2 regions of the Streptomyces sp. NPDC026538 genome follow, and region 2 is predicted to be linked to the other one. Evidence: riboswitches for the same ligand, from Rfam matches in the RefSeq annotation. Region 2 holds a riboswitch; the other holds the start of a gene.
What was found. Region 2 has a riboswitch for cyclic di-AMP ahead of ACZ4N4_RS13185 (M23 family metallopeptidase). Riboswitches for the same ligand answer to the same signal wherever they lie in the genome.

Region 1: it holds a riboswitch for cyclic di-AMP, as region 2 does, so the genes downstream of both, ACZ4N4_RS12580 (M23 family metallopeptidase) here and ACZ4N4_RS13185 (M23 family metallopeptidase) in region 2, are expected to answer to the same signal.

What each region holds. Positions count from the first base shown of each region.
Region 1 is NZ_JBVHQG010000002.1:1,264,377-1,268,700, forward strand. Features, by position in the region: gene ACZ4N4_RS12575 (GntR family transcriptional regulator) at 1-341, opposite strand, end outside; gene ACZ4N4_RS12580 (M23 family metallopeptidase) at 552-1,307, opposite strand; cyclic di-AMP (ydaO/yuaA leader) riboswitch at 1,320-1,483, opposite strand; gene ACZ4N4_RS12585 (M16 family metallopeptidase) at 1,730-3,118, opposite strand; gene ACZ4N4_RS12590 (M16 family metallopeptidase) at 3,115-4,324, opposite strand, start outside.
Region 2 is NZ_JBVHQG010000003.1:20,941-25,264, reverse strand. Features, by position in the region: gene ACZ4N4_RS13200 (dihydrofolate reductase family protein) at 1-310, shown strand, start outside; tRNA gene ACZ4N4_RS13195 (tRNA-Met) at 368-441, shown strand; gene ACZ4N4_RS13190 (PP2C family protein-serine/threonine phosphatase) at 634-1,743, shown strand; cyclic di-AMP (ydaO/yuaA leader) riboswitch at 2,014-2,171, shown strand; gene ACZ4N4_RS13185 (M23 family metallopeptidase) at 2,181-3,218, shown strand; gene ACZ4N4_RS13180 (aldo/keto reductase) at 3,374-4,324, shown strand, end outside.

The DNA.
Region 1 (4,324 bases), on a different contig from region 2:
CGTTCCTGGCCCAGCCTGACCAGTCCGCGCAGCACCTTGAGGTGGGCCTCGGTACGGCGCTGGGCGGCCCGGGAGGCGCCGAGCGGCTCCAGGAGCAGACGCATCTCCAGCAGGTCGGCGGCCTCCTGCTCGGTCGGTTCCGCGACGCACGCGCCCGCGTGCCGGCGCGTCACCACGAAGCCCTCGGCCTCCAGGGTGCGCAGGGCCTCGCGGACGGGGACGCGCGAGACGCCGTAGCGACGGGCCAGGAGTTCCTCGGTGAGCCGGCTGCCGCGCTCGTAGACACCCGCGACGATGTCGTCGCGGATGGCTGTGCATACCGAGTGCGCCGGAATACGCATGTCCGACCTCCGCCTTAATCCCCGTGAAACGCCGCCGAGTGGCGTCCGTTCCGTGACTCTATTGCAATGAGCGGGAATTTCCGACGGGGGCCCTGAATCCATGCATATTTTTTGGACACCGGGGTCACGAAAACGACGAAAGCCCCGGCTCGGGGGCCGGGGCTTCGGGGCTCTCGCCGTTGACGTCACATGTTCGTCGGCGTGCTCGGGTCAGACGTTCACGCCGTGCTTGCGGAGATAGGCGACCGGGTCGACGTCCGAGCCGTACTCAGGGGTCGTGCGGGCCTCGAAGTGGAGGTGGGGGCCGGTCACGTTGCCGGTCGCGCCGGAGAGGCCGATCTGCTGGCCCGGGGTGACCTTCTGGCCCACCGAGACGCCGATCGACGACAGGTGACCGTACTGGGTGTACATGCCGTCGGCCATCTTGATGACGATCTGGTTGCCGTAGGACCCGCCCCAGCCGGTGGAGACCACCGTGCCGGTGCCGGCCGCGTGCACCACCGTGCCGGTGGCGGCGTGGAAGTCGATGCCGGTGTGGGCGCCGGAGGACCACAGGGAGCCGCCGGTCTTGTACCCGGTGGAGACGTACGAGTCGGAGATCGGCGCGACGAAGGCGTTGAGGCGCTTGCGTTCGGCTGCCCGCGCGGCGCGCGCCTCGGCCTCGCGCTCCTTCTTGGCCTTCTCCGCGGCCTTCTTGCGCGCGGCCTCCTCGGCCGCCTTGCGCTCGGCGGCGGCCGTCTGCGCGGCGGCCTGGGCGTCGATCTGGTCGGCGACCGAGTCGCTGACCGTGATCACTGGAGTGAGGCCGGTCTGCTCGACGGAGTTCTCCGCGGCGAGCGCCGGGGCGGCCGAGACGGTGCCGATGACACCCGTGGTGGTGAGGGCCGCGATGCCGACGGCCTGCGCGGTGGTGCGCTTCACCCGGCCGGGGCGACGATGCTTCCCGGAGGCGCACATGAACGCCATGTAGAGGCTGGTCCTTTCCTTCCCTCTCGCCTACCGGGTTAGCTGACGGGTTCGGAGCAGGAAGGTCTCCTACGGGCCCCCTCGCGGCTCGCGCGGGCGCCCGATTCACCCCAGGGACTGCATGGGTCCCCGGCTCCCCTAGCTCGCGCCGTACGGGGACTCGGCGATGACTGTCCGGTGCCGCGGGCGCGGCGCACTGCCTGACGGACAGTCCGGAAGAACCTACGAGGACGCCCTCGCCCTGCTCAAACGGATCATGGTTTTTGTCGCGCATCCCACAGGGCAGACAGGCAACCTCCGCCCCAATTCGGACATTCGGCGGCCCTGGTGACGTGACGGTCACCAGGGCCGCTGCACGCGCGCGTGCCGCTCGTCCGGCCGCGCTCCCTGCTGCGCCGCTTGCTCCGGCCGGCCCCCTCCGCCTACTCGGCGGCGACGACCGTCACTTCGCCGATGCCGAGGGCCTCGACCGGCTCCTTGATCTGCGCCGCGTCGCCGACGAGGACGGTCACCAGGTGGTCGACCGGGAAGGCGTTCACGACGGCAGCGGTGGCCTCCACGGTGCCCGTGGCGGCCAGTTGCCGGTAGAGCGTGGCCTGGAAGTCGTCGGGCAGATGCTGCTCGACCTGGTCGGCCAGGGTGCCGGCGACGGCCGCCGCCGTCTCGTACTTGAGCGGCGCCACGCCCACCAGGTTCTGCACGGCGACGTCGCGCTCGGCGTCCGTGAGGCCGCCGGAGGCGAGGGTGCGCAGCACCGTCCACAGGTCCTGGAGCGCCGGGCCGGTGTTCGGGGTGTCCACCGAGCCGCTGATGGCGAGCATCGCGGCGCCGCTGCCGTCGGGGGCGGACCGCAGGACCTGCCCGAAGGCGCGGACGCCGTAGGTGTAGCCCTTCTCCTCCCGCAGGACGCGGTCCAGGCGGGAGGTGAGGGTGCCGCCCAGGCAGTAGGTGCCGAGCACCTGGGCGGGCCAGACGCGGTCGTGCCGGTCGGCGCCGATGCGGCCGATGAGCAGCTGCGTCTGGACGGCTCCGGGGCGGTCCACGATGACGACACGGCCGGTGTCGTCGGCGGAGACCGGGGGCACCGGCCGGGGCTGGGCGGTGGAGCCGCGCCAGGCGCCCAGGGTCTCGCCGAGCAGTTCGTCCAGGTCGATGCCGGTGAGGTCGCCGACGACGACCGCGGTGGCGGTGGCGGGGCGGACATGCCGGTCGTAGAACGCGCGTACGGCGGCCGCGTCGATCTTCTCGACGGTGTCCTCGGTGCCCTGGCGCGGTCGGGACATCCGCGCGGTCGACGGGAAGAGCTCCTTGTAGAGCTGCTTGGCGGCCCGGCGGCTGGGGTTGGCCAGCTCGTGCGGGATCTCGTCGAGGCGGTTGCGGACCAGCCGCTCGACCTCGCTGTCGGCGAAGGCGGGCGCCCTGAGCGCGTCGGAGAGCAGCCCGAGTCCCTTGGCCAGGCGGGAGGCCGGAACCTCCAGGCTGAGCCGGACACCGGGGTGGTCGGCGTGGGCGTCCAGGGTGGCGCCGGCCCGCTCCAGCTCGGCGGCGTACTCCTCGGCGGAGTGCTTGTCGGTGCCCTCGGAGAAGGCGCGCGCCATGATCGTGGCGACGCCGTCCAGGCCGGCCGGCTCGGCGTCCAGAGGCGCGTCCAGGAGCACCTCGACGGCGACGACCTGCTGGCCGGGCCGGTGGCAGCGCAGCACGGTGAGACCGTTGTCCAGGGTGCCGCGCTGGGGGGCCGGGAAGGCCCAGGGCCGGGCGTCGCCCGGCTGGGGCTGCGGGTGGAAGTCCATGGTGGCGAGCTCGGTCACTTGGCCGTCTCCTCGTCGTCGTGCTCGGCGGTGGCGGCCTCGACCGTGGCCTCGGCCTCGGGGTCCTCGGGTACGTCGGCGTCCTCGACCGTCTCCGGGGACTTGGGCTCGTAGACGAGCACCGCGCGGTTGTCCGGCCGCAGCCGGGCCTTGGCGACCTCCTGGACCTCCTGCGGGGTCACCGCGAGGACGCGCTGGACGGCGGTCAGGGCGAGCTGCGGGTCACCGAACAGGACGGCGAACCGGCACAGTTCGTCCGCGCGGCCCGCGACGGTCCCCAGCCGGTCCAGCCACTCGCGCTCCAACTGGGCCTGGGCGCGCTCCATCTCCTCGGGCGTGGGGCCCTCCTCGGCGAACCGGGCGAGCTCCTCGTCGATGGCGGTCTCGATGACCGGCACCTCGACGTCGCCGGAGGTCTTCACGTCCAGCCAGCCCAGGGAGGGCGCACCGGACAGGCGCAGCAGGCCGAAGCCGGCGGCGACGGCCGTACGGTCGCGTCGTACGAGGCGGTTGTAGAGGCGGGAGGACTCGCCGCCGCCGAGGACGGTGAGGGCCAGGTCGGCCGCGTCGGACGCGCGCGAGCCGTCCTCCGGGAGCCGGTAGGCGGCCATCAACGCGCGCGCGGGCACCTCCTCCACGACGACCTCGCGCAGCTGCTCGCCCATGATGTCGGGCAGCGAGCCGTCGCGCGGGGCGGGCTTGCCGTCGTGCGCCTGGATGGAGCCGAAGTACTTCTCGACCCAGGCGAGGGTCTGCTGGGGGTCGATGTCGCCGACCACCGACAGAACCGCGTTGTTGGGCGCGTAGTACGTACGGAAGAACGCCCGCGCGTCCTCCAGGGTGGCCGCGTCCAGGTCCGCCATCGAGCCGATCGGCGTGTGGTGGTAGGGGTGGCCCTCCGGGTAGGCGAGCGCGGTGAGCTTCTCGAAGGCGGTGCCGTAGGGGACGTTGTCGTAGCGCTGGCGGCGCTCGTTCTTGACGACGTCCCGCTGGTTCTCCATCGACTCGTCGTCCAGGGCGGCGAGCAGGGAGCCCATGCGGTCGGCCTCCAGCCAGAGGGCGAGCTCCAGCTGGTGGGCGGGCATGGTCTCGAAGTAGTTGGTGCGCTCGAAGCTGGTGGTGCCGTTGAGCGAGCCGCCGGCACCCTGGACGAGCTCGAAGTGGCCGTTGCCCTTCACCTGGGCGGAGCCCTGGAACATCAGGTGC
Region 2 (4,324 bases):
CGGTGACCCGGTCGTCCACGCGGAGGAGGCGGCCCTGGCCAAGATCTCCCCGGCCGACCCCCGGCTGGCCACGGCCACGGTCTACACCAGCCTCGAACCCTGCACCCACCGCGCCTCCCGGCCGCACCCCTGCGCCGAGCTGATCCTGCGGGCCGGGGTGCGGCGGGTGGTGACGGCGTGGCGCGAGCCGGACACCTTCGTCGAGGCGGCCGACGGGACGGGGATGCTGCGGGAGGCGGGGGTGGCGGTGCTGGTGCTGGGCGCGTACGAGGGGCTGGCGAAAGCACCGAACGCGCACCTGCTGGGTTGACCTCTCCGTAACCCGTGTGACTCGAGCTCTTCCGATGGCGTATGCTGGTTTCACCGACGCGGGGTGGAGCAGCTCGGTAGCTCGCTGGGCTCATAACCCAGAGGTCGCAGGTTCAAATCCTGTCCCCGCTACTGAAGACCAGGGCCGGAATCCAAGAACAAGGATTCCGGCCCTGAGTCGTATACCGGCACGTGTTCCTCCGTGTCTCCCTCTGCGTGTTCCTCATCACACCCGTCCGTACTCATCCGCCCGGTCCACACCACTCGCCGCTGCTCGCTCGCAGCCGCAAATCTGGACGGACATATATTGGACACCTGGGACATATGGGGAGTCGTGCCGTGGGCTCTGGACAGGCGCAGGAGGACGGGGCCGCAGCCGTCCGCACCCTGGCCCGCTTCCTGCCCGTCCTGCTGATCGCGGCCGGCGTCTGCTACGACCTCCTCACCCCGCGGGCCTTCACACCGGTCCCCTTCTTCACGGCCGCCCCGCTGATCGCCGCGCCCCTCTCCTCCCTCCGCGCCACCGTCCTGACCGGCCTCGCGTCCTTCCTCGCCGCCTATGCCGTGCACGCCCGCCACACCTTGAACCCCGACGTCGGCATGGCCACCGAAGTCCTCACCGTGGTCACCGTCGCCGCCCTCGCCGCCGGCATCAACCGGGTGGTCCGCCTCGGCGACCAGCGCCTCGCCTCCGCCCGCGAGATCGCGGAGACCGCCCAGCGGGCGGTGCTGCCCGAGCCCGCCCAGTGGATCGGCGGCTTCGAGATCGCCGCCCGCTACGAGGCGGCCCAGGAGGGCGCCTTCATCGGGGGCGACCTGTACGCCGTCCAGGACACCCCGTACGGCGTGCGGCTGGTCGTCGGCGACGTCCGCGGCAAGGGCATGGGCGCGGTCGCCGCCGTAGCCGTGGTGATCGGCGCGTTCCGGGAGGCCGCCGAGCAGGAGGCGACGCTGGAGGCGGTGGCGGGGCGGCTGGAGCGGGCGCTGGACCGCGAGGGTGTCCGGCGTGGCGGCGTCGACGCGTTCGAGGGGTTCACCACCGCCGTGCTCGCCGAACTCCGGCACGGCGAGGGCACGGTCCGGGTCGTCAACCGCGGCCATCCGCCGCCCCTGCTGCTGTACGGCGACGGCAGGGTGAGCCCGGTACGGGTGCCCGAGGCCGCGCTGCCGCTGGGGATGGGCGAGTTGGGGGCCTGGCCGGACCGGGCCGCCGAGCACGCGTTCCCGAGCGGGGCCACGCTGCTGCTGTTCACTGACGGCCTCTCCGAGGCGCGGGACGCGCACGGCCGGTTCTACGACCCCGAGCGGCGGCTGACCGGCCGGGTCGGCACCGCCCCCGGCCCGCTGCTGGCCCGGCTCGCGGCCGAGGTGCGCCGGCACACCGGCGGCGGCATGACGGACGACATGGCGCTGCTCGCGGTACGGCGGCCCTGAGCGCGGTGGCCGGGCCCCGTACTGGGGATCGTCACCCTCGGTGCACGGGCGACCGCCCTCCGCGTAACGGCTGAGTCACCATCAAAACGCGTGTGACTCCTGAGCCGAACAGTGCGCATGGTCAACTCGACCGTTTTCGGCCGTTCGTGGCAGGTAAGTCCATGCTTTGAAAGCTTAATGATCAAGGCGAACAGCTTGGAATCTGACAGCCGGGTCTATTAACGTTCGATAACGCAGCGCGGTCGTCCCAGCCGTCACCCGCGACGGCTCCGTGCGCACGCGCCGAATCCCGCAAGGGAACCGGGGAACCACCACCTTGGGGTGAATCGCACGGCTGCCGCCGGCAGAGATCGGCCGGTATACGCGCGTAGGAGACCTTCCTGCTCCGAACCCGTCAGCTAACCCGGTAGGCGGCGGAAGGAAAGGAGTGCGCCCGCGTGGCGTCCAACCGGCCTGCCCCGACAGCCCCGTTCGTGCCCAGCCAGCGTCAACCCGAGACCTACGGCTATGGCGGCTACCGCACCGACGAGGGCCCCTGGGAGGAGTGGAACCCCACCGAGGAGTCCCTCGCCCCGGTACGCGGCCGGCACCGGGTCGCCAAGCAGCGCGGCGGCGGCCTCGCCCGCAGCTCCACGGTCCTCGGCGTCGGCGTCATCGCCGCCGTCGGCGCGGGCGGCATGGCCAGCGCCAACACCGGCAAGCCGCCGGTCTCCATCTCGCTGCCCGACCTGCCGTCCTCCGTCGACTCCCTGCTCGGCGAGGGCGGTGGCCACCACGCCACCCAGACCGCCCTCAGCAGTGTCACCACGACGGCCGCCACCGACGCCGACGACTCCTCCCCCGACGCCGGTGAGGCGCTGCGCAGCCGGATCATCGCCCAGGCCGAGCAGCAGCAGACCCAGCTCGACGTCAAGGCCACCGCCAAGGCCGTGGCCGCCGCCGACAAGGCGGTCTCCGACGCGGAGGCCAAGGCGGAGAAGGCCGCGGCCGCCAAGGCCGCCGACGCCAAGGAGCAGGCGCAGGCCGCCGAGAAGGCGCAGGCCGAGCAGAAGCGGCTCGCCGCGCTGGCCAAGCAGTACACGCTGCCGGTCGTCTCCTACACGATCACCGGCACCTTCGGGCAGGCCGGCTCCATGTGGGCCTCCGGCTACCACACCGGCCTCGACTTCGCCGCCCCCACCGGCACGCTGATCAAGGCCGTGCACAGCGGCACCGTCACGGAGGCCGGCTGGGCCGGATCGTACGGCTACCGCACGATCATCACCCTGGACGACGGCACCGAGCTGTGGTTCTGCCACCAGTCCTCGATCGGCGTCAAGGTCGGCCAGAAGGTCGCCACCGGCGATGTCATCGGCCGCGTCGGCGCCACCGGCAACGTCACCGGCCCGCACCTCCACCTGGAGGTCCACCCCGGCGGTCAGGCCACCGGCATCGACCCGATGACCTGGCTGCGCGGCAAGGGCCTCAACCCCTGACGGACCCTACGGATCCCCGGCGGCCCTGACGACAACCCCCCGACGTCAGGGCTGCCGGTCTGGTGTGCCCGGGGGCCGGCCAGGGTCTTCCGCTTTTACGAGAACTTCGCGTTTCGGCGGCATCGGTCCGCAGGCGGCCGATGTTGAACTGAGGCATGACCCCTTCTCCCGCTTCTTCCGCTTCCCGTTCCCTCCGCAAGCTCGGCGCCTCCGATCTGGAGGTCTTCCCGCTCTGCCTCGGCGGCAACGTCTTCGGCTGGACCGCCGACGAGGCCACCTCCTTCGCCGTCCTCGACGCGTACACGGCAGCGGGCGGCAACTTCGTGGACACCGCCGACTCGTACTCGGCCTGGATCGAGGGCCACAAGGGCGGCGAGTCCGAGACCGTCATCGGCGAGTGGGTCAAGGCACGCGGCAACCGCGACGACGTGGTGATCGCGACGAAGGTCAGCCAGCACCCCAATTACCCGGGTCTGTCGGGCGCCAACATCAAGGCCGCCGCCGACGCGTCCCTGCGCCGCCTGGGCACCGACTACATCGACCTGTACTACACGCACTTCGACAAGCCCGAGATCCCGGTCGAGGAGATCATCGGCGCGCTGGACGAACTGGTGCGGGCGGGCAAGGTCCGGCACATCGCCGCGTCCAACATCACCGCCGAGCGGCTCCAGGAGTCCCTGGACTTCTCCGACCGCGAGGGCCTCGCCCGGTACGTCGCCCTCCAGCCCCACTACAACCTGGTCTCCCGCGACACCTACGAGGGGTCCCTCCAGGAGCTGGCCTCCCGCACCGGCCTCGCGGCGGTCCCGTACTTCTCCCTGGCCGCCGGCTTCCTCACCGGCAAGTACCGCCCCGGCACGACGGTCGACAGCCCCCGCGCGGGCCGCGCCGCCCAGTACCTGGAGACCGAGCGGGGCCAGAAGGTGCTCACCGCCCTCGACGAGATCGCCGAGGCCCACTCCGCCCCGGTCCCCACGGTCGCCCTGGCCTGGCTGGCAGCCCAGCCCACCGTCACCGCCCCCATCGCCTCGGCCCGCACGGTGGCACAGCTCCCGGCGCTGCTGGGAGTGGCGGACCTGGAGCTGACGGAGCAGGAACTGACACGG